2 regions of the Brevibacillus sp. 7WMA2 genome follow, and region 2 is predicted to be linked to the other one. Evidence: riboswitches for the same ligand, from Rfam matches in the RefSeq annotation. Region 2 holds a riboswitch; the other holds the start of a gene.

Region 1 (12,655 bases), 2.7 Mb from region 2:
AAAGCATTCCTATCATCTTCCGTCTCGGTCCCTTTCGTTTCATACATACTTCCTCCTTCGCTATACCTAGGATGAATTTACTTTATTAGACAGCTTTCAAAATCATTTGTTACAATAAAGTAATAAATTGGATAACCTTTACCCTAATGCTTTTGCGTATGAAATCAAGGAATACCTCATGAGACTGCAAGCTATCCGGACATAAATTCCTTGCTCATTTTTATCTAAATATTTACAATTAAAATACTATTTGACACCTACCAGAAAATAATCTATTGATTTTAAAATGAAGGGGGTAATCGCTATGAAATTACCAACGTGGGCTGAGTCTTATTTGCATAAAATACACCTGAAACAAGAAAAGCCTTCCTACCAATTTCTCCAAAAAATTTGTCGTAATCACCTATCAACAGTACCTTTTGAAAATATTAGTAAGCTGATTTACTATCGAGAATATAACCAAAACAACTTCTACATTCCCCCGTTAGATATTGTTACTCTGCACCTCTATACCATGCAATTTGGTGGAACATGCTACGTGCTTAATTCAACGTTGCAGCAGCTTTTATTAGAGCTTGGATTCTCAGCAAAATTACTTCCTGTTGGCCAAACACATATTGCTATTCTGGTTGATCATCCTGAGGAACCAGGCATACCTTTATATGTAGATTGTGCTTCTGCTGCTCCTTTTTTTACACCCGTTGATTTTATACGCAACCCGGACAATTGCAGTGAATACGCTGATATTGGCGTTCGTTTAGTTGCAGATACAAAAAATCCGGGACGCTATCTCTACAACCGGTACGTTAAAAATCAATTAACCGAACAGGACTGGACGTTTGACCCAACTGTCACGAAAAACCTGATCTACTTTAATAATACGGTGGCAAAATCATTTGATCTAGACAGAAAATTTATGTCTCTATTATTCATTCAATTATTCCAGCTAGATCAACATCGGAAGGTAACGATTCACAATAATGAATTTAGTATTGTAGATGAAAGCGGGAATGAACAGCTTATACTTCTGTCTAATACGGAAGAGATAGAGAAGGTCTTACAGGAGGAATTCAAGCTCCCCAGATTACCTGTAAGAGAAGCTGTCGAGGTTCTTGCTGAATTAGGAATTAACATCTTTGAAAAAAAGATAGAAAAGCAACAAAATAATTTGGTTTAAACATAATTCACCGTGTCGTCATTGTCAAATGGAGGAAAAAATAGTAGGATCATTTTCCACACATATTCTTGTAGAAAAACATTTGAAAAGCTGTGACCAGAGGAGGATTTTATGGCTAAACCACAATTTATTGATTTAAGCGTTACTCTAAGTCCCAACATAAAAGAGCCGTTACCGGCAAAAATTGATTATTCCTCCCACGAGGAAGGTGCCATTCAGGCAGCTCATATCCTAGGTCTTGAGCCTGGAGACTTTCCAGAGAAAAAAGCTTGGGCAACGGAGACAGTGACCGCAAATACTCATTCAGGAACACATGTTGACGCCCCTTGGCATTACTGGCCGACTTCAGAAGGTCAACCTTCCAAAACCATTGATGAGCTACCACTAGAATGGTTTTTTGCAGACGGTGTTGTATTTGATTTTAGTGACAAGGAATCCGGTTATGAAATTACGACGAATGACCTGATTCAAAAGCTAAAGGAAATGGATTATCAGCTAAAACCATACGATATTGTGTTAATTCGTTCCGATGCTGATAAAAAAATGATGGATGACAACTATGCTTACATTCATGTTGGCGTATCTGCCGAAGCAACTCGCTGGCTTATTGAGCAAGGAATCAAGGTCATGGGTACTGACGGCTGGGGCTGGGACATCCCTCTTACTATTCAAGCTGCGAATTACAAGCAAAAGCCACGGGAAGGACTTCTCTGGGCAGCTCATTACGTTGGAAGAGATAAAGAATATTGCCAAATCGAAAAGCTTGCTAACCTAGATAAAATCCCGACACCTTATGGCTTCAAAATCAGTTGTTTTCCCATTAAAATCGACAAAGCAAGTGGAGCTTGGACAAGGCCTGTAGCGATTATTGAAACCCCGTAGATACGACAAAAGACCAAAGGATATGAAGGTACTTATTCCAAAAAATTGACTACTCAATCTCAAATAGCCTTAGTCCCATTTGCTGGACTGAGGTTTATTTATTGCCCATGAAAAATCCCCTTTACCGCTTACCGTTGTGCTACTCACACAGGTAATGTAAAGGGGATGCTTTTTTACTTTATCGAGATGCTCTTCTTAGTAAACATTCACGGTGATGTTTACGTTCTTGTTACCGAATTTCACCTTAACAATTGCTTTACCAGCCTTGCGCGGAATAATTTTTCCGTTTTTAACTGTTACAATATCCGTATTCGTGCTTGTCCATGTTGCTTTAGAGGTAACATCCTCGTTTGATCCTGCTTTGTAGATAGCAGTAGCTTTTATTTCAAAATCATCATCGTCTTTGAACAGGTGTAGCTGCTGTGTCGTAACCAACAATTTATTCATTTGGTCGACTTGTACGCTTACAGTTGCCTTTTTGTTACCAAAGCTTGCTGTTACCGTAGCCGAACCCGCTTCTTTTGGTTTAATTAATCCTTTATCAACAGTAACTGCATTACCTTTTACCTGCCAAGTTACTTTATCTGTAACATTTTCCTTGGAAGAATCCGTATAAACAGCTGTCACAGAAACTTTTTTCGAATCATTTCGAAGCAAATCCACTTTTTTCGAGCTTACTTCCAATACTTTCAGCTTTTTGGATACCGTTACAGACGTGGTAACTGATTTACCCATATAGCTGGCTGTAATTACCGCTGTTCCTGCTCCTACAGCTTTTACTCTACCGTTAGTAACAGTTGCTACCGAACTGTTTGACGTACTCCAAGCTGCCTTGGAAGTGACAGAAACAGGTCTTCCTACTGTGTATTGTGCACTTAGAGTAAGTGATTTCGTGTTTCCTGCTTCAAGTGCCAGAGTATTGGCTGAAATCTTCAAAGAAGACAGAACCTTCTCGGCAGGCTTGGTTGCAGGCTTGGTTGCGGCTTCCAAAACGGAAGTAGTCGGCATGCCAAAGGCCATACAAATAGCTAAACCCAATCCAAATATCTTATAAAACCTATTCTTTCTCATTCGTTCACCCATCCTCTAACTATATTAACGTAAATGAAATTGATATCTCATATAATTATATCGGCAAAGAAGGGGAACTTGTAAAGACCAAAAACCAATTTTTTGTAATATTAACCATGAATAAAAGCTTTACGCACACGATCCCAAAAGGTTAGTCGCTTGTATCGAGCAAATTTGACCTTTTGAGGACCAACACGACAGGTGATTGAATCAACATTTTTCCAAACGCCCTGCTCTCGATCCATGCCAAGCATGATTTCAGGATTCATAATAATCAGCTCTACCTGATGGTGCTTAGGTAAAACTAGTGCGCTGTTTATCGTCCGATAGGATTGATTATTGATGGAAGCAATTTCTGCTAGCTGGATTGCCTCTAGGGAAGGATGCAGCAAGGCACCATCCACCGCTTTATTATAAGCAGTGCTACCTGAAGGCGATGAAATAATAAGACCGTCTCCGCGAAAATGTTCAAATTCTTGCTCATTAATAAAAACGGAGACTACCAAGGAAGAAAGGCTGGCATTGCGAATGACTAGTTCATTTAGTGCCCACTTCTCCAATAGCTGTCCATCCTTGGTGCGAATTTGACAGGAAACAGTTGGGTATTCGGCTATTAAAGGGTCTACCTGTTCCAAGGCCTCAGCAAATTCATCCAATTGATCAGGATGCCAGTCCGCATAAAATCCCAAATGGCCCGTATGAATCCCAATATAATGCGGCTCGAATCCATATTGATGAACAGCTTCCAGCATGGTTCCATCACCTCCAATAGACAAAACCATATCCGGTTTTTCTTGACTATTGGCACCTAAAAAACGATAGGAACGCGAAGTGGAAGCAGCCAGCTTTTCACGCAACCTTATATCCACCTGACGTGTATGATCATCATTACGTAAAACCGTTGCGATTTTCATTTCGTTAAAATCCTTTCTCTTTTGCGATAACCTTGATTTCATATTCATCATACTATTGCAAGTAGCTATCAGCAAATGAGTTAACAACTATTTTACAAAAGGTCGAGAATTTCTCTTTTCCTCATTCTCCCGCAAATATCGTCTGCTCTAATCTATTCAACAGTTCTTCAGCCTGTACAATGTATGTCGATTCTATATCCGCATCTTTATTAATGGGTTCTTGAAACTGATTAAACATAGAGGAAACGACCGAAGCGGCTGCATAATCAGTATCATCATCAGATCCGGTTTGGTAGATATGCTTCAGGACAAATGGTTGTTCAAAGCGTAAAACAGCTTGAGGCTGATCCAGCTCGCCGCTCACTACCTGTACAGGTAAACGTAAGAACACCATGCCTTTATCATCGAGCTTGCGATCCAAGAAGCCACTTCTATATTCCCAATTGGACAAAGTAAAGCCTTCTTTCCCCAACGTCTCCATAAGATCACCGTATGTCGCTTGTTTCCCTTCAATTTGACTTGCTATTTGTTTCATCGAAGCTACCCCTTTCCTTTCTTCTTATCCGTATAGCCTTCTCCAAATCACTTTGATTTAATTAGCATCCATCATTTACCATCAGTAACTTTTAAAGGAATTCAATGCTCTGTGTCGAAAGGGAAGGACAAGAAGAAATCATCAATTTACAACATGTACCTACTCGGAAAGGAATTTTATTTTTGTGAAACGAATCTTGCTAACACTATCGCTACTTTCAATTACGCTCGGAGGAAGCCAGCTAGAAGCAGCCACCGGCTCAAATGTATCGGCAGCTCCAAAGGTAACGGCTACACAAAAGGTAGTTAGCTATTATGCCGAAAATTATCCAGGTGATTTAGCCGCCTATACCTCCCTGCATCATTACCAGGATAGAATCTCTGACGTCGCCTTCTTTAACTACAATGCTACCAAGGAAGGCTATTTGGTAGGAGACCTGCCTAAAACAGCGTTACAGTTAACGAAAGATACAAAAAAGGGCAGCTTTTTAGTCATTACGAATCATGGGAAAAAATTATTTGATAAGGAAATCGTCCATTCGATCCTGGCCAACAAGGACTATAAAGCGCGTTTTATCCAACAAGTCCTTACCACCGTACAGCAAAATCAATTGTCAGGTGCTAATCTTGATTTTGAAAATGTTCCGGCCGAAGATCGTCAGGCCTATTCCTCGTTCGTTGGAAGCTTAGCAGACCAGCTTCATGCGATTAAAAAGCAATTAATCGTCTCTGTGCCTGCTAAAACAAACGATGACCCTGCTATCTTCTGGGTATATGGCTTTGATTTAAAAGCACTGGGTGCCAAGGCCGACTATCTTCAACTAATGACGTATGATGAGCATGGAACTTGGTCAGAGGAAGGTCCAGTTGCCTCCTACAATTGGGTGGAGGATGTTATACGCTATAGCGTCTCTCAAGTACCAGCCTATAAGTTATTAATGGGTATTCCAAGCTATGGCTACGAGTGGAGTACCGAGAAAAAAAGGGCAATCAGCTTTCGTAATATACCTGCCATCATTAAGGAAAATCAAGCCGTTCCAGCATGGCATGATACATATAAATCGCCCTATCTGCACTATATGAAAAACGGCGTTTGGCATACCCTTTGGTATGAGAATGAATATAGTATCGCCGCTAAACGTAGCTTGGCTCTAAAGTACAAGCTGGCTGGCTTTGCCGTTTGGCGCCTCGGATATGAGAATGACACTTTTTGGACGGCGCTTCTTCCTAAGTCATAAATGAAACTGGTTTTTCCATTCCAAAAGCCGTCAGCATTTCAAGTTGCTGACGGCTTTTGAGCTATTCTATACGAATGCCAAGCTGACTTTCGACACTTCCTTACTAGGTACATGCTTCATCTTATCCAGCTTCCAGGTCCCTAGCTCCTTCAGCAGAAAATAGACGATCTGCCGCCCATCTGGTCGCTTATACAAGATGTAGCCGTCCCGTTTACCAAGAAAGGTCATAGGCAATAGATAAACTTGCTTTTGAATCGCTTCTTTTTGGGAGAGCAATTCCTGATTCAGCAAGAGTAAGGCATGATCAGGATCATCGCGATATTGGTGAGCAATTTGGTAATATCCGATTTGCTGATAGCCAGCCAGTTTTATTTGAAAGTAATCCTCAAATTCCTTTTGTACCTGTTGCTCCTCCACCTTGCGCTTTTCCTCCCACTCGTCGCCTTGATGAGAATATCCAGTCAATTGTACCCCGTTTGGGTGTACTGCAAGCTTAATCGTTTCAATTGCAAAAGGCGGTGAATGATTTCTCTCATAGGTTTTCACCTGAAAAACAGCTTCAAAGGAATGAGGCTGATTGGTTAGACGAGAGACACCTACCACCTTGGCTGAGGATAGATCATAGGCTCGTGGATAACCATAGTAGTCAGTGATTGCTTTGATTACATGGGGATTCATCGTCAAAATAAGAGCTCCTTGTATCGGATCAGAAGGTACAGGAGATGGTAGTTGAGCCCATGCGATCTCTGAAGAGGTAGATACAGTAAACAGAAGCACAGTAAAAGCAACTATCGCCATATGCTGCCATCTATTTGCCCATTGCTTCATCTGCGATCATCTCCTTTTTCTGTTAACCTTCCTCAAACTCCCATGCTTTATGAAAAGGGTGAGCGCCTTCTCCTCATTTTTCCTCGGACGAAACAAGACTGAACCTATTAGGCAAGAAAAGATTCATATGCTCTGTTTCATCTGAACTGGCATATTCGGCGATCAGCTTCGCCGTAATCGGCGCTAACAGGATTCCATTCCGGTAGTGTCCGCAGGCTAGCGTTAGCCCACTCCAGTTTGGAACTGGCCCTAAAATAGGATGTCCATCAGCCGTAGCAGGCCGTAATCCTGCCCAAGCCTGTAAAAATGGAGCTTCGGAAATCGCTGGTACAATTGACATTGCCCCCGTTAATACTTTCGAAACACCATAAACAGTGGAAGAGCGATCAAAGCCGGCTAAATCTTCTGTAGCTCCAACAATAATTCGTCTATCCTGCTTAGGCACTAGATAGCCGTTTTTTCCAAAGACTACATGGGAAAGAGGCAAATGATTCGAATCAACCGCCGCGATTTGTCCCCTTACTGGATAGACAGGTACATCCACTCCCACCTGACGTAAGATATCAGCAGTCCACGCCCCGGCTGCTACAATCACGTGATTAGCTTCCAGCTCCCCTTTCTCTGTTACAACGCCAGTCATTTTCCTTCCAGTATGCTTTAATCTGATTACAGCAGTATTTTGGAATAAACGAACATGTCGGTTTTTGGCCTGTATCACTAGGGCTTCTACTAACAGACGGTTATTGATGTCAGCCTCGTGTGGAGAATAGATGGCTTGGCGTACCATTTTTGATAGATGTGGCTCTTGTTTCTGCACTTCTTTTCCAGACAACAATCGGATATCATAACCTTCAGACTTTTGCCACTGGTAGCGCTCCTGCAACCACTCCTCCTCCATGTCGGTCATGGCTACTGTCAAAATACCTGCTGTAGATAGCTGGCAATCAATGCCGGTAGCCTCCTTCAGTTCAAGCACCCAATTCTTATATAGCTCCAATGAACGTATTCCCATGTCAAGAAGTGGCCCTGGCTTCGTAAATTCCTTTAAAGGAGCAAGCATTCCCGCCGCTGCAACGGATGCCTCCCCTCCAAACACTCCCTTTTCGATGAGAGTAACCGTCATGCCTACATGAGCAAGTTCCGTGGCAATCGCCAAACCAATAATTCCTCCGCCAATCACAATGATGTCTGAACAGCTTTTCATTGTTCTTCACCCTTTCTCGTATCTACTGAGTGGGGAATCGATTGGCTCTCTACACAAAGAAATGAAAAAACCCACTTCTCCGCGTAGGAAAAGTGGGAAATCACTTAACACCAAATCTAACCACTTCCCTTCGCCAGCATGACCTGGATCAGGTAAAAAGGGTCAACAGACACGCTCTGTCCTCTCAGCCCTGCAAGTTAGGACTCCCCCAGTAGATCAATGTGAAATTATTAATCTTCGTCCTTGTAATCATAGCTTTCAGGAATTGGCTCGAATTTTTCCGCCTCTTCAAAAGCCTTCAGTCTCTCTAGCTCCTCCATATGATAAGTAAACTGCTCCTTATTAATAAAGTAGTCCTCACCATTATGGACGGCACGGATACGTCTCTCCGCTATCTTTTCTCGTATAAACCATTCAGGCATATCCAGATAAGCAGCTGTTTCCTTTACAGTTAAATACATGGTTTACTGTCCTTTTAAGCGGGCCTCCAGCTCAGCCTTCTGCTTTTCAAAACCTGGCTTACCAAGAAGTGCGAACATGTTCGCTTTATAAGCCTCTACGCCAGGCTGATCAAATGGGTTCACACCTAGCAGATAACCGCTGATGCCGCATGCTTTTTCAAAGAAATAAAGAAGCTCACCAATATGATACGCTGATAGCTCAGGCAATTCAACTACAAGGTTAGGAACGCCGCCGTCCATGTGCGCTAACATCGTGCCTTCCATTGCCTTTTTGTTAACAAAATCCATGCCTTTTCCACTAAGGAAGTTCAAGCCATCTAAATTAGCGGCATCCTGCATGATTTCAACGTCAGTCGCCGGTTGTGCAACGGAAAGCACCGTTTCAAACAAATTGCGCGAGCCGTCTTGAATAAATTGCCCCATAGAATGAAGGTCAGCAGAGAAATCAGCAGCAGCCGGGAAGATTCCGCGACCATCCTTCCCTTCAGACTCTCCAAACAACTGCTTCCACCATTCATTAAAATAATGGAATTGAGGTTCGTAGCTTACTAGCATCTCAATTTGCTTCCCTTTACGTAATAAGCAATTGCGGATAGCAGCATATTGATAGCATTCATTTTCTTCAAGAGCTGGATTCATATAGCGCTGACGAGCTGCCTGTGCCCCACTCATCAAGGCATCGATATCTGCACCTGATACAGCGATAGGCAACAATCCTACTGCTGTTAAAACAGAGAAGCGTCCACCAACATTATCTGGAATAACGAAGCTCTCATAACCTTCTTCGTTCGCTACTTGCTTCAAAGCCCCGCGCGCTTTATCTGTTGTTGCGTAAATGCGTTTACGCGCTTCTTCCTTGCCATACTTTTTCTCCATGAACTCACGGAAAATACGGAAAGCGATAGCTGGCTCTGTAGTGGTTCCGGATTTAGAAATAATGTTGACCGAAACCTCCTTGCCTTCAATAACCTGCATAAGGTGAGTCAAATAGACAGGGCTAATATTATTACCCACGAAATAAATCTCAGGTGCTTTGCGCTGTTCTTTTGTTAAAGAGTTATAGAATGTATGCCCTAGTACATCAATTACTGCCTTAGCTCCAAGGTAGGAGCCTCCGATACCAATAACGAGCAATACATCAGAATCAGCCTTGATTTTTTCTGCCGCCGCTTTAATACGTGCGTATTCTTCTTTATCATATGTATCCGGTAGGTCTACCCAGCCTAGATAATCGCTACCTGCACCTGTACCCTCATGTAATTGTTGATGCGCTATCCCTACAGCCGCTTCTAAATGCTTCATTTCGTGTTCGGAAACGAATGGCAATGCTTTGTCATAACTAAAACGGATCGCTTTTGTCACGATAATACCCCCTGAATCGTAAGTTGCACAACTAATAATAAACTGATGTTTATTATTGTACGCGATATCCTCTCTATTCTATCACGCAGAATTTAACGGAATCACGTCAATTTCAAAATCAGTCTCTTCTAAATATTATTATAATAATGTTATTCCTTACGTTTTACTGATTTAACATAAATTTTTGTAACCATTTAGCAGTTGATGCGTAAATCCATTGTAAACAAATTTTTTAAGGAGGCTATTATGAAGAAACGTTGGTGGGGTGTTATTGCAGCTGGAGTACTAGTCGCCGGCGCCTATGGTTATTTGAAATTGACCGCTGTCGACGCAACAGGCCTTCCTGTTTCCGTCATTCCTGTTGTAAAAGGAAGCATTGAAAACAAAGTAATGGCATCAGGAATGGTTAAAGCAAAGCAAGAGGTTACGCTTTTCTCCCCAAATAATGGGACCTTGCTGCAATTTAACGTACAAGAAGGGGACAAGGTTACAGCAAATCAAGTCATTGCTCGTATAGATGTTACCGATCTATCAAGCGAAATGGCATCCATTGATGCGCAAATCGCTTCGCAGCATGCTGAACTAAATCGTGTTAAATCAGGCAAAGAACCTGAAACGATTGCCCAACAGGAAGAACGCGTTCGTCAAGAGAAAGAAAAGGTTGACTCTGCCGAGAAGGAATACAACCGTACCAAACAATTGGTAGAGGCTGGTGCTTCTCCTGCCACTGATTTGGACAAGGCTAAGGACTCATTATCCCAAGCGCAATCATCTCTTAAAATGTCCCAGAGCGAATTAGCCCTCAATAAAAAAGGTCCAAAAAGCACAGATATTGCTTCCGTTCAAGCACAGATTAACCAGCTACAGGTAAAAAAAGCGGAGCTAGCGAAGCAAAGCTCTCAATCCACCGTGGTGGCTCCTTTCTCCGGTACCGTTTTAAAGGTGGATGCTAAGAATGGTCAAGCCGTGACGAAGGGTACAGAAATAATTACGATGGGTGATGTGACAAAATTACAAGTAGTAGCAGATATTAACGAATCAGATGTAAAAGAGCTTCAAATGGGACAAAAAGCACTTGTAAGCGGCACTTCTATGGGCAAAGAAAAAGCAGCAGCTACGGTAACCCGTATTTCACCGCTGGCTACAAAGATTCAAAAAGGGGAAACGACAGGAAAAACAAAAGTAAATGTCACATTGGAATTGGATCAGGCTGTCTCTGTGCTAAAACCTGGCTTTAATGTCGATGTGGATATTATGATCACCAATAAAAACAACATTCTTGTTGTCCCTTTCCAAGCGGTTGTGAATGATCCAAGCGGTTCCTTTGTCTGGGTCGTAGAAAATGGTCTGGCGAAAAAACGTCCCGTACAAACCGGTACAGAAAGTGACTTGAATGTAGAAATCACAAGCGGTCTAAATGAAGGAGACAGTGTCATTAGCAGCCCTTCCGCTGATTTGATGGAAGGCATGCCTGTAATGGCAATGGAAGCAGGCGTACCTGGAGCAGTATAAAAGGAGGGAAACAGATGCTAACCGTTACTGATATTCGTAAGACCTTTATGAACGGTGATTCTGAGCTACCCATCCTAAAAGGAGTTAATTTTACCGTTAATAAAGGGGAATTCGTCGCAATCATGGGGCCCTCTGGTTCTGGTAAATCCACCTTTATGAACATGCTGGGTTGCTTGGATCGCCCCTCTTCCGGTTCTTATGTACTGGACGGAGTAGAGGTCACTACCTTAAACGAAAATCAACAAGCTGATCTTCGAAACCAAAAAATTGGGTTCGTCTTTCAGGCATTTAATCTATTGCCGCGTATTTCTGCGATTCGCAATGTAGAATTGCCTATGCTCTATGCAGGCATCTCGGCAAGCGAACGCAAAAAACGTGCAGAAGAAGCGCTCATTAGCGTAGGGCTAAAAGAGCGTATGGAACACAAGCCGCCTATGATGTCCGGCGGTCAAAAGCAACGTGTAGCCATCGCCCGTTCTCTCGTGAATCGCCCGGCGATTTTGCTAGCGGATGAACCAACGGGAAACCTGGACAGCCGTTCTACTAGAGAGGTTATGGCCATTTTCCAAGAATTGCACGCACAGGGAGTTACCATTATTCTGGTTACGCATGAATTGGATACCGCCCAGCATGCAGAACGTATTGTTGTCTTTAAAGATGGTGTCATTATGAAGGATGAAAAAGTAAAAGAACGACTCTTTGCTGTCGCAGATGAAAACGAGGTGTTCGCTACATGAACCTCATCGAAAGCTTTCGCATTGCTATAGATGGTATTTGGTCCAATAAATTGCGTTCCATTTTAACCATGCTAGGAATTATTATCGGCATCGCTTCCGTCATTGCCATTATGACAATGGGTAAGGGCGGAAAAGAAATGATGACAAGTCAGTTCGGAAATGTAGCCGATGCTAAGTTTACCGCGATGGTAAGCTGGGAGACCGAAGAACCTGTCAAGGATGATGATTTGACCATTGATGATGCCGTTACCCTGGAAAGAATTAATCCTTACGTTCAAAATGTCATGGCTCAAATCTACGGTAGCGGAACCATCAAGGATAAGAAAAAGGATATCAGTGCTCAAGTATATGGGACAACGGCCAACTTATTAGAGGTAAATTCGAGCTATAAGATTGAGAAGGGTCGTTTCTACACCAGAGATGACGATAAAGAACAGCGAGATGTTGTGGTATTAGACAAGGGCTTAGCAGATAAATTGTTTCCTCAGGGAAATGCTGTAGGAAATCGGATTTACATGTCAGATGCCTCCTTTGTGGTCATTGGGGTTCTAAAAAATGATATGCAGGGCTTTATGGGCGGCGGCATGCAGGATCTGGTGTACATGCCGGCACGAACCTATCTTAACCATAACGAAAAAGCAACGGTAAACATGTTCCATATTCAGGCCAAATCAAATGCTACGATTCAAGCCGCGATGGACTTTACCAAGCAATATCTAAATCGTGTACATAAGC
Region 2 (12,655 bases):
CTGATTTTGAAGAAACCATTGCTCGATACCTTAATATCAACCAATATCTAAGTTGGCTAGCAGGGGCTGTATGCACCCAAAATTTTGACGGTTTTATTCATAATTACGCTTTATATCGAAATTCGAGGACAGGTTTATTTGAGATTATTCCATGGGATTATGACGCCACCTGGGGGCGAGATTGTAATGGAAAAGAAATGGCCTATGATTTTGTTGATATAGACGGATACAATACCTTGAGCGCTCGTCTACTAGATACTTCTACATACAGACAGCTCTACAAAGATAGAATGGCAGAAATACTAAATTCCTGGTTTACTCCCGAATATATAGGCCCTCGAATCGAGTCTCTCCATCGCCTGCTACGTCCCTACCTCCAGATTGATCCGCACAAAAAAGAAAAGCTCAACGTCTTTGACGCCGAGCCTGACTATATTTGTCGTTTTATTAACGATCGAAATCATTTTTTAAAAGGACAGCTTGATACTTTGTAAACATATATCGCTCTTCATTTCTTGTTAGGAAATCCTGCAATAGCAGTCTTTTAGCATCGTTATTTTTTTGCTTTGACTACTTTATCTAGCTCTGCCTGAAACACGCCCGGTTGAATCGATCCCATTACCTTATACGTAACAACCCCATTAGGATCAATAATAAAAGTCGTTGGGATAGCGAGGATTTGGTACTGCTTTGCTACTGTTTCATCTTGATCGAAGAGAATCGGCATCGTCAGCTTATAGGTATCTACAAATCCCTTGACGGAATCTAAATCATCCGTTTTGGTCAGATTAATTGCATAAAAATCTACGTTGCCTTTATTTTTTTCATATAACTTTTGTAAATCAGTAGCTTCCATTCTACAAGGACCACACCAGCTTGCCCAGAAGTTTAGAACCAGTGGCTTCTGTCTTTGTCCCGAAAACTTGTATCTAGTTCCATCCATACTTGGAAGTTCAAAGGCAGGAGCTTTAGCCCCTTGCGCAATGGTTGGGTTGGCTTTTGGCTCTATCTGACTAGAGACCTCTTGTTGTACTTGAGTTTTAGTTGTCTCTTTCGCCTGATGCTGTTGCTGTGGTTCAGATTTTATAGACTGTCCCAATATTGGTTGCGGAGTAGGCAGCGATTTACTTTTGACCTCGCTTTGGTAAATCGCTCCTCCTCCCAGAACGAGCAAACTGAGAATGATAAAAACCTGCCGCATGCTTTATCCAGCTCCTTTATAAACTAGGCTGTCCAAAAATTTTAATTAAGTAGATAGAGATATCTGTTAGCTTATCAAAGTACAGCAAAATCCCGAAAAGAACCATGATTCCCCCGCCAATTTTCATTAATTTGTCCGAGTATTTCATGATCCAGCTTATCTTACTAATGAAGAAGGTCATCACGAAGAATGGCAGGGCAAACCCTATCGTATAGGCAAGCGTATAAGTAAGGGCACTCTCTGGGTTCACCATTCCAAGCGTAATGATCCCTGACAAGATCGGCCCTACACAGGGAGTCCAGCCAGCAGCATAGGTAATTCCCACCAAGATAGAACCAGTATACCCAAGCGGACGATTGTTTATGTCCTTCTTCCATGTTTTCATCATAAAATCAAACTTTAATACCCCTGTAATTACTAATCCCATAAAAATTAATAAAATAGCACCAAGTTGCCTAATCAAATCCTTTTTTGATGCAAATAAGCTACCAACCCATGAGGTTGACAATCCGAGTGCGATAAAGACAAGAGAGAAGCCTAGAATAAAAAACAAGGTGTGTAACAATGCTTGTCGCTGAAATACAGATTTTCCTTGTTTCATCTCTGAAACCGAAACCCCAGTAATATAAGATAAAAAGGATGGGTATAACGGCAAGCAACAAGGTGATATAAACGAGAGAAGTCCTGCTGCAAATGCTAGCCATACTGTAATTTGTGTATCCATAATTGGCCCCCATTTCCCAAAAGTCTCTTTCTGTTATGTATTCTAGTCCACAGTTATTCATTCATGCTCCGTTCTGCATAACAGGTGAACGAAGTGTGACAAAACTCACAGCAGTACGTGAGTCATTCTTCTTCTATTTTATTTAGATAACTGACAAAATATCAATGACGTGAGAAGTCTTTATGAAAAGGTCATACAAGCGATGACTTCAGCAAAGAACGAGACTGAATTCACAGTACCAAGAGGAACATTTGCATTCCAAAACTGAGACCGCCTGATAGGAAATCCCACCGGCGGCCTGGTTTTCTTATTTATTTTCCAACAAAGACAGGCCATTCGCAATCAAAACAGCTAATTCATGATCAGCATCACCAATTGCTTTTATTTGGGCGTGAAGTCGCTGGCAGTCCGCTTCCGGGAAATGATGATTCATCATGATTTCTAAAATTTCCAATCGCAATAGCCAATCGTTTGGATAAGAGGCATCTAGTTCTTGCCTAATAGCTTGCAAGCTCTCTGGCAGTTCCTCTTCAGCCCCTTCTTCTATCCGTAGGTTACGAACAATTTGATACAACTGCTGCTGTCTTTTTTGCACGTCTGTGTATATGGGACGACGGGTTTGGGTCTCTGAGGGTTGATGTGTACCCGATTGAAATTTTTCCCGGTCAGCAGCTCCTGCATAGACAGAGACAATCTCGGCTCCGACTGCCATATCGTAGGTCCCCCATTCTGCTTGGAACAGCATACGCTCTTGATAGCGTACACTACATTCATCGAATCCAATTAGCACCACTTTATCCTGCATACGATCAATATAGGAAACACGACCTACGACTTCAACTCCTGAAGCAAAGCATACCACCGTTTTTTTACCTACAACTAAGTCATAGGCTTCAAGTTCGGCATCGGTCCAATCCTCTAATGGCTTCTCGTTTCCTTTTATTTTGCCAATGGGGGAAGAAAATCCATGGCTATGATAGGATTTATCATGACCCACCAGCTCAATATCTTCAAACGCGAGGGCAGTAGGTCCTTCTGTCGCTATATAAATCGCTTCTCCCTGATCATCCAAGATAAGATGATGTAGCGTGCCGCTTACCTGTAGACCAGAGCTGTACACACTAGTAGTGATTTGGCCACTATTGATTGCCTTATGCAAGCTTTCAGTGCCACCAAGATGCACGGCCATTCTCTCTTTCATTTCAAGCACCGCTTCAATTAATTGATCAAAATCTCGACAAACAAACAATTGGGGCTGAGGCTTGGTGATATCAAAATCAGTTTCTATACAAGCATCGAGTGAAAACGGGATTTTTTTAACCCCATCTGTTAAGCAGCTCATGCTTTCCCCAACAGAGGACAATAGCCCTGCTCCATAGATTTGGGGCTGATCAACATCTCCAATTAAGCCGTATTCGACTGTCCACCAATAGAGACGGGATAATTGAGTAGCTTCTGAAACCTCCGTAACCGCCGCTGTTTTCCGAGCTAGGTCTTCTTCTGCTGCAAGCACTTGTTCTTCCGTCGCATTGATATCCTCTTTTACGATAGATAAATAGCGAATCGACTCATATAACTCATAATCTGCCCGTGATGAAATGGCTTTAGAACCAATTTCTCCAAAAATTTTCAGATAGTCACGATATTTCTCGTCTTTAATGATTGGGGCATGCCCGGCAGCTTCATGAATGATATCAGGTGCAGGTGTATAAGCCACATGATCGTAAGTACGAATGTCACAAGCGATTGGAAGGATTTGATGAGCCTGAAAGTCAAAAAAGGCGACGGCTGGTATAAAACCATCGATACTTACTGCTCTCCAACCAATTTCCGATAAACACCGATTCATTTCACGAATATTCGGTATTTTTTCGATACTGATACCAGATGCTTGCAAGCCATCTAAGTAAGCGGTATGGGCTCTTTTCCCTAGGAAATTATAATTCTGACGCATAACGTATCGCCAAACAGCTTGATCTATCGGTGTATACTTGTCATAGTCTTGGTCAACAACGAATTGCTTTAAATGAACAGGAATGTTGACCAATGAAAAATCAGATTCAATGTGACTCATAACTTTATACCTCCCTTAGCAAAATAACGATATTCCGGCAATAGAAAGCGCTATCATTATAAGATTTACTATAACATCTTTTGGTGGAAAATGGAGTAAAAAAGTTTGCCTATCAAACACCCAATTCCTATGATACTGTAACGCAACAAGGCATCTATGCTCGCATGTAAAATCAAGAACCCCAATCGATACATTCAGATTGGGGTTCTATTTGTTTTGTCGCAATCCATATGTTCCCTTTGCATGAATGCTTTCGTTATTCCTTAGAGGAACGTCGATTTTGTTGTTGCTCTAGCATTACATCCATCAATAAATGATCCTGCAATTGATCCATCGGGTCGATGGTTAGCAAGGCTGAGACAGCAGCAAGCGCCGCACGTACGGTCTGATAAGAAAAAAAGGCATCTCGCTCTTCTTCACTGTAGCTAGAAATATCGGCACTTTTAACCGGGTTAGGAAAATCCGCCTCCACTCCGGCCCTATCCATGACGACCAATGCCTGCTTAATCGCTAAAATCGCTGCGCTCACGCTTAACGAGTATTCCTTACGCAGATCTTCCCAAACCTCAAAAGCAGTGCGCTCTGTATGCTCTCCATTTAAGCGAGTTATCATGCCACGTTTCCTTCCCTCCTGCAATAGCCAATCGACTAAAATGTCTGGATGGGGTGGAAACGAGTAGTACTGCAATCGCATTTCTAGCTCTGTAGGAAAATGGCGGGCAAATCGAGCATCCTCCAGCTTGATCTCATATCGCCTTGACGGATGGTTGGGTACCATAACGTATACAATTCCATCGCGAATTGCCGTGATTTGTAGCTTTGTCCGGGCTGGTATGCGGGCTTGTGGTGCCTTTTCCCGTCGATAATTACCTGGAATTAATTGCTCACCAAATAAATGATATTCTAAAGGTGCATCAATCCAAGGTATTGGTTCTCTTGTTTGGATTTGATACGTACCACTAAAAGTTATCCATTCGCTTGGTCGGTGCTGATAGCGAACCAATATCTGATGTTGCTCACACTCTGGCGCCACTTCTTCTTTATCTGCATCAACAGGATGGAGGCGATCATGTTGCAACATGAATCCATCTTCTATGTCTAAACGCTCCAGTAATTCGCGTCTGGATACTCGCTCATAGCCGATGTGATAGATGTTTTTTTTCAAAATGATGTACCCCCCATAATTACTCTTGTTCCTTGGAAAATCCATAGTGAACAGACTAGAAAAAGCGCCATGAACAGGCGCTTTCTCATTCATTTCTTCTTATTATACATTATTTTACTACTGGAAGAATCTCCTGAGCTGAGAAAGTATTAGAAATGAGCTTCTTAGTAGCCATCCAGTCAATGACCTCCTGCCATTGGGCTGTATCCTGGCTGCCAAAAGGTTGACCCTTAGCATCCATCAAAGGAAGTAAGACCTTCAGGCTTTTGTGTTCAATCTCTCTATCTAAAGGAAATTCTGTGGCTTCATGCTGTAAAAGTGCTTCCAGTGCTTCTTTCGGATGAGAAGCAACATAAGCCTGCCCTTTTTGTATCGCTTGCTGGAAGCGTTCGAGCGCCTCCCGCTTTTTTGCTGCCGTCTGATCACTTGTGACCAACACCAATTCATAATAGCTGGGTACACCATAATCAGTCAATCTAAACAAACGAACAGGTACATGATCTTTTTCATTTTCTCATTAAGATGCATGCATATGGCAATTCCTGTCCCTACGATTATAGAGATCACTAGTCCTAGCAGCGCTTCCTGTAATGTAATCCACAGATGTGTCGTAAATAACTGATAGCGTAGCTCCCAGAGCGCAACGGCAATAAGAGAAGGCGCTGGCAAAATGAATGCAGGTAGCTCAAGCAAGCGACAACTTGCTTCCCATAACAGGAGGAAAGTACCTACGGAAGCGAGAACCCATCCGATATGCCGATTCTTTTTCCAGACCTCCTGTATGACTTTTTGCCACCCTTTCCTTTGCATTACGGCCATGTCTGCTCTAGATAAGCCATATCCCAAAATAAATACTCCATTTTGCAAGCAGCGATAAAATGCTGTTTCATCCGAGCAAGCTCCTGTTTGTTACTGTCACGGGCAATTTCATTAAGTACACCTTTCAGCCAGTCCGTCGAGTTGGCAAATTCATCAGAACTATACATCCGCACCCACTCGCCAAACTGCGGATGATCGATTACCCCCGTTTTTTGTGCTAATCTTTTCCCAATTTCCTGATAGCTCCACATGCATGGAAGCAAAGCACTCAGTCCTTCTCCTAAGCTACCTTGGTGAGCGATCTGTAGCATATAGCTTGTATAGGCAAGCATGACGAATGATGGTTCGGCCGTTTCTAATTCACTTTGGGAAATGCCTAGTCGTTGAGCGTATCCCCGATGCAAGGACATCTCCTCTTGTAGTGTTGATGTCATGATTTGGGCAAATCGACCGCTCCAGTCTAAACGCGCTGTCTTAACGCTCGCAATCGCAAATAGTTTTGCATATTCCTGTAAAAAGAGATAATCCTGCTTCATGTAATGGATAAATGCAGAGATCGGTAAATTCCCATTAGCAATGCCAGTAATGAAAGGATGAAGATGCGTCTTTTCCCAAATCGGCTTTGCTTCTGCGTATAAAAGCTCTGTAAAAGAAGCGATTTCTATTTCTCGCGTATTCATCGGCGTACAGCCTCCTTTTATGCGAACTCATGTATAACTATGATTTTTATGAACATGGTAAATAAAATCCTGAACGGCTTTTTTGGTATCAGGTGCTTGTGTAATAGCTGAAATGACTGCGATAGCATCGGCTCCATTTTTTCGCAAGCAACTTACATGTTCTGGCTTAATTCCACCTATAGCCACAATGGGGTACCCTCCTACAAATTTGCGAATAGCGGAAAGTCCATTGGGACCGATTGGCTCCCCAGCATCCGTTTTACTTTTCGATGTATACATAGGCCCTACCCCTAAATAATCAGCTCCATATGTAAGAGCGATCCGAGCTTCCTCTATATTGCCGGCTGATATTCCAATGATCATCTCAGGAGGAACTAATTGTTTAACCTGGGCAAACGGCATATCCTCATGTCCTACATGCACCCCGTCAGCCTGAACCTTGCAAGCCAAGCTCACATCATCATTAATCAGAAAAATGGCATCGTATGTATGACATAGCTTTTTCATACGAATCGCAATTTGCTCTCTTTGAATCGCATCGCTGATGGAACCAGCTCCTTTTTCCCGCCACTGAACGCATCCGACTCCCGCTTGAAGTGCCTCTGTCAAGATACGAAACATGTTTTCAACGGAGTTCCTGCAATCTTGACTACCTATTACTAAATAGATACTCCACTTTTGAGATAAAAGAGCGAGACGAGCCAGCTTCATGTCAGCATTCCTTCTATCGGACTACTAGCGGAAGCATAGCGTTTTCGAGGAATGCGTCCTGCTAAAAAGCCTTTTCGTCCAGCCTGAATCGCTAGCTTCATTGCTTCTGCCATTCGTATAGGGTCGTGTGCTAACGCAACTGCTGTATTTAATAATACGCCGTCTGCACCTAGCTCCATCGCTTGCGTTGCATCTGAGGGTGAACCAATTCCAGCATCTACAATGATGGGAACTGTCGCCTCTTCGATCATAATGCTAAGGTGCAGAGGATTAAGAATACCTTGACCAGAGCCAATTGGGGAGGCACCGGGCATTACAGCATGAACGCCTACTTCTTGTAGCTTTCGCGCAAGAATAGGATCATCATTGGTATAGGTTAAAACAGTGAAGCCTTCTTCCACCAATAACGCAGATGCTCGCAGGGTTTCTATTGGATCGGGCAATAACGTTTTTTGGTCTGCAATTACTTCTACTTTAATCATGTCGCATAATCCGCTCGCTTTTGCTAAACGTGCAATACGTACAGCCTCCTCTGCGGTGGTTGCTCCTGCTGTATTGGGGAGCAGTGTATACGCTGAGAGGTCAAGCGATTCTAAAAAGGTAGGCTCGTTTCCTTTTTCCAAATTTAAACGACGTACCGCAAATGTGATAATTTGCGCTTCAGAGATCGTTACTGCTGCTCGCTGAATTTCCAAATAAGGAAATTTCCCGGTACCAATTAAAAAACGTGAGCTAAATTCATACTCTCCAATTCGTAAAGTCGTATCCGTCATCGATTATCCTCCTCCAACAAAATGAACTATTTCTATGCGATCCCCATCCATTATGGCTGTATGGGCATAGCTGGAACGATCAAGGATGATTTGATTGTGCTCAACAACCACTATTCTTTGCTCCAATCCATAATGAACAAGCAATTGCTCTACAGTCGTATCTTTTTCTACACTTGTTGCTTTCCCATTAACCTGAATCTGTACTGTGCTAGCGTGCAAAAACGGTCACCTCGTTTCTTGCGTGATTGTTTTTACGCCTATCTTTTCCAGCGTTTGGCGTAGCCTAAGCAAAAATCGAATAGAGTAGCTACTGGATAGCATTTTCTGCTGTTTTATCAAGCTGATCACGGTACTCTTTCATCCTTTCTTGCGGTTGTGCTGACTGCATGATCCCCGACATTACAGCAATACCATCCGCTCCAGCCGCTATCACGTCCTTAACACGATGCGGAGTTATGCCGCCTATCGCAAGTAGTGAGATACTAGGAGCTAACAGTTTCCGCATTCGCGTTACAAAGGGAAGACCACGCGGTTCTACGCCGGGCTTACATTCCGTCACAAAGACATGCCCCGCTATCACAAAGGTTGGAGGACGGCTTGGTACGATATCATGTTCTGTCAATGAATCGTACTGGTCAGAGGGTTGTAACGATTGTACCGACAAGCATTCCTGATCGTTATGAACCGAACAACCCAGCAATTGGTGGGGGGCCAGCATACGACCTGCCAAGCTGGCATGCAAACTTTGCTGTCCAAGCTGTACACCGCCGCAATGATAAGCCATTGCTACATCCACACGGTCATTTACGATGATTCGATCCCTTGGAAAAACATCCGACAAGAGCCTGATCCATTCAGCTAATTCCCTTGCTGTCCGCTGCTTTTCCCGAATGTGTAGATAATCTACTCCTGCTTGGTCTGCCTTCTCTATAATGGGCAACACTTCTCTGAGAGTTTGACGCCCTGTGGTAATGAGATGAAGCGAGCGTGCTCGCAAAAATTCAACTCCTTTCGCAAAAACATTCGCATATGCCTTTTCTTGTTGTTTGAAACGAACCTCTATAGCTGACCGATCTAGTTGGACCATTCATGGCCTGACATCAAAAAAGCCTCCGCTGTCTTTTCGGATAGTACCGAAATGGATAGCGGAGGCTAAGCTGAACTAGCTGTTCGTAAGCTGATAATCATTAGTAGCTTACTGCTTTTTTGATCCATACTGTAAACGGCTACAGGTTGTTTTTTATAAAAAGAAAAACCACCCGTAGCGGATGGTTTCGTATGCATCTGAAAGAACAAAGTTATCTTCACTCTGTTCTCGGTTGCCCTCTTCCTCCGCCGGTATTAACCAGATCAGGTTCAACGGTCAGTAACGCATCGTGTTACAATCTCAGCCGACAGCTCGGCCCCCGCTCGGTACAAAGTTATAAAGTTTTGAATTCGCTTTTACAGTACCACGTCACTACTTATTTGTAAACAGATAGATTTTCTTTAGAAAAATTCTCGTTCATTGTTCACACCAGATCATTCTACCTCGTATCAGTGTGTAATCATTCCCTTATTCATTGCCTGCATACACTCTTCTAACCATCCCAGAGCCTTGGCCTGCTCCGGTACTTCTCTTACTTCCCGATATGCTTGTTCTACCAGCTTTTTTACTAAAAATAAACTGGAGAAATCTAACGCCATCACCACTTGTTTAGGCGGCTGCGTCTGTTCTTTTAAAGCCTCAACGCCATCTAATAAAATCGCCGCTGTCTTCTCAGCCACCTCATTTAGTTGCTCATGCTGTCTTAATTCATCGTAAAAACTATCATACAAACGGCACAAGATTAAAAATGCTTGTGTGCTAAGAACTACTTCGTTTGCATGTAGGTGCATCATTGAGTCTTCCACAAGTATGCCTCCGTCTCTTCCCATCTATCTGCCGTAGATTTATTTTTATTATAGCATGAATGTTTCCTCTAGGTGGCATTTTGCCCAGTTCTAGCCTTACCATACTGTACATTGAATACAAATCAAAATAATCGTTCTATTACAAAAATAACATTTTCATGTATACAATCAAAGTCCCCTTCTCTTTCTCTAGAAAGGGGACCTTGATGTTTTACACACATTTATGCTTTATGCGTATTTCCATTATCGCGAATGTTACTGTTTTGGTCATTGGTATCTAGCGTTTTCCCTCTGTTTTTCGCCTTATTTTTAGATTTGTTGTTCTTGCTGGACATGGTTTGACTCACCTCCCGATTGTTCGGCTTAGTTTCCCCGATGTGAGTGAAAGTTACACATGGAGGTGGATTTCGCTCCCCTAAATCATCCAGCTATCAATGTACAGCACTCCTAAAAAATGAGTTGCTTCTCTGCTGAATACCTTTTAATCTGTTGATAGCAAAAAGGATTCAGAACTTTCACATAGATAAGGGGCCAATTACATGCTTGTTATTACTCCCATTCCACTACAAGGAACTTTCGTGGTACTCGAACCGCTACAGCCAGAACACGAAGCAGAGCTTCAGCAGGTCGGAAGCTTTCCCGAAATTTGGACCTTTTTACCGAAGGCAATGGTTACAAATGAGGACTGGAAAGCCTATTTTAAAAAAGCATACGATGCAAAGGATGCAGGAGTAGAATTTCCTTTTATCATTAGGGAACGTTCCTCCCAACGCATTATTGGTACTACGCGTTTTATGAATATTTCAAGTAAGGATGATCACTTAGAAATTGGTTCAACCTGGCTTACTCCACGCGTATGGAAATCAGGCGTGAATACGGAATGTAAATATTTGTTGCTAAGCCATTGCTTTGAACATCTCGGATGCGTTCGCGTTCAAATTAAAACCGATTCTCGCAACGAAAACTCACAACGAGCTATTCGGCGAATCGGGGCTACCTATGAGGGCACGCTCCGCAAGCATATGCGTCTGGCCAATGGTTATGTCCGTGATACTGCTATGTTTTCGATCATTGATTCAGAATGGCCTCAGGTAAAAGAGAAGCTGGCCCTTATGATGCAACGTTACTCATAGAAAAGTACACCCTTCTTTGAAAAAAACCTCCCCATTTCGCTCATTTTATACAATCTTAGGCTAGATCAATGCAACCAGTTCGTGTACAGTTAAGAATAGAGATCAACAAGCGATGATAGATTATGAGGTGACCTCTTTTCATGCATACAAATTTACGAACTTTTATCCAACAGCTTCGCGATGAAGGACAATTATTGCAGATTGATACTCCTGTCGATCCCTATTTGGAATTGGCAGAAATTCATCGTCGAGTCATTGATGAACAAGGGCCAGCTCTTCTTTTTACAAATGTTAAAGGGAAAAGCTTCCCTATTGTAACCAATCTATTTGGAACCCGTGAACGGGTCGATATGGCATTCGGACCAAAGCCAGAAAAGATCATTCAGCAATTAGTAAGTAACATGGACAAGCTGATGCCCCCGAAGCTCTCTGCCCTTTGGGGATTACGTGATCCTTTATTAAGTGTCATGAAAACAGGTACGAAAAACGTATCGTTAAAAAATGCTCCTGTCGCTCAGGTACATACAACTGATGTCAATTTACATGAACTACCGGCTATTACTAGCTGGCATGAAGACGGGGGACCGTTTGTTACATTGCCACTTGTCTACACAGAGCATCCCGTCAGTAAAGAACACAATCTGGGGATGTATCGTATTCAGCTATATGATGAAAATACTACGGGTATTCATTGGCAGATACATAAAGGTGGTGGGTTCCACTATTATGAGGCAGAAAAACGTAACCGTGCTTTGCCGATAACCCTGACAGTTGGCGGACCACCTGCTTTGATTGTCTCTGCTATTGCTCCATTACCGGAGATGGTTCCGGAACTTATTTTCTCCTCTCTCTTAATGGGAGAAAAGCTAGGAATGACCGATGTAGATAATCATCCACATAAAATTATTTCGGAAGCAGAATTCGTGTTTGGCGGTATTGTCCCTCCGCATGTTCGCCGACCAGAAGGACCGTTTGGCGACCATTTTGGCTATTATTCCTTAGCTCACGACTTCCCTGTCTTCCATGTGCAGCAAATGTGGCGCAGGGAAGATGCCATCTATCCAGCTACGGTGGTTGGTAAGCCGCGCCAGGAGGATTTCTTTATTGGTGAATACCTGCAAAGTCTGCTGTCACCGCTTTTCCCTGTGGTCATGCCTGGAGTGAAGGCTCTTTGGACGTATGGGGAAACCGGCTTCCATGCATTAGCAGGAGCAATCGTACGCGAAAGCTACTATAAAGAAGCAATGGCCCATGCCTTTAGAATTCTAGGGGAAGGTCAGCTTACATTAACTAAGTTTTTGATGGTAACGGATGTGCATTGTGACCTATCGCAGTTCAGTAAGTTTTTAGAGATCGTGTTAGCTCGTTTCCAACCGGAACGTGATCTACTGATTGTCAACGATACCTCCAACGATACACTTGATTATACAGGACGCAAATTTAATCATGGTAGCAAAGGGGTAATGCTCGGCATTGGCGATC

What was found. Region 2 has a riboswitch for thiamine pyrophosphate ahead of GOP56_RS06640 (thiamine phosphate synthase). Riboswitches for the same ligand answer to the same signal wherever they lie in the genome.
Region 1: it holds a riboswitch for thiamine pyrophosphate, as region 2 does, so the genes downstream of both, thiO (glycine oxidase ThiO) here and GOP56_RS06640 (thiamine phosphate synthase) in region 2, are expected to answer to the same signal.

Annotation. Positions count from the first base shown of each region.
Region 1 covers NZ_CP048799.1:4,456,794-4,469,448, reverse strand. Annotated here, with positions in the region: gene GOP56_RS19280 (hypothetical protein) at 1-43, opposite strand, end outside; gene GOP56_RS19275 (arylamine N-acetyltransferase) at 305-1,177, shown strand; gene GOP56_RS19270 (cyclase family protein) at 1,289-2,059, shown strand; gene GOP56_RS19265 (Ig-like domain-containing protein) at 2,255-3,130, opposite strand; gene GOP56_RS19260 (NAD kinase) at 3,241-4,044, opposite strand; gene GOP56_RS19255 (YugN family protein) at 4,166-4,579, opposite strand; gene GOP56_RS19250 (glycosyl hydrolase family 18 protein) at 4,764-5,816, shown strand; gene GOP56_RS19245 (DUF3888 domain-containing protein) at 5,883-6,644, opposite strand; gene thiO (glycine oxidase ThiO) at 6,718-7,848, opposite strand; TPP riboswitch at 7,957-8,068, opposite strand; gene GOP56_RS19235 (excisionase family DNA-binding protein) at 8,079-8,309, opposite strand; gene GOP56_RS19230 (glucose-6-phosphate isomerase) at 8,313-9,671, opposite strand; gene GOP56_RS19225 (efflux RND transporter periplasmic adaptor subunit) at 9,918-11,183, shown strand; gene GOP56_RS19220 (ABC transporter ATP-binding protein) at 11,198-11,920, shown strand; gene GOP56_RS19215 (ABC transporter permease) at 11,917-12,655, shown strand, end outside.
Region 2 covers NZ_CP048799.1:1,789,797-1,802,451, forward strand. Annotated here, with positions in the region: gene GOP56_RS06585 (CotH kinase family protein) at 1-494, shown strand, start outside; gene GOP56_RS06590 (TlpA family protein disulfide reductase) at 554-1,201, opposite strand; gene GOP56_RS06595 (cytochrome c biogenesis CcdA family protein) at 1,218-1,925, opposite strand; gene GOP56_RS06600 (aromatic amino acid hydroxylase) at 2,233-3,999, opposite strand; gene GOP56_RS06605 (hypothetical protein) at 4,256-5,164, opposite strand; gene GOP56_RS06610 (ABC transporter substrate-binding protein) at 5,274-5,648, opposite strand; gene GOP56_RS06615 (ABC transporter permease) at 5,636-5,974, opposite strand; gene tenA (thiaminase II) at 5,974-6,663, opposite strand; gene thiE (thiamine phosphate synthase) at 6,691-7,374, opposite strand; gene GOP56_RS06630 (thiazole synthase) at 7,371-8,147, opposite strand; gene thiS (sulfur carrier protein ThiS) at 8,151-8,366, opposite strand; gene GOP56_RS06640 (thiamine phosphate synthase) at 8,455-9,144, opposite strand; TPP riboswitch at 9,458-9,567, opposite strand; gene GOP56_RS06645 (hypothetical protein) at 9,684-10,040, opposite strand; gene GOP56_RS06650 (GNAT family N-acetyltransferase) at 10,580-11,173, shown strand; gene GOP56_RS06655 (UbiD family decarboxylase) at 11,314-12,655, shown strand, end outside.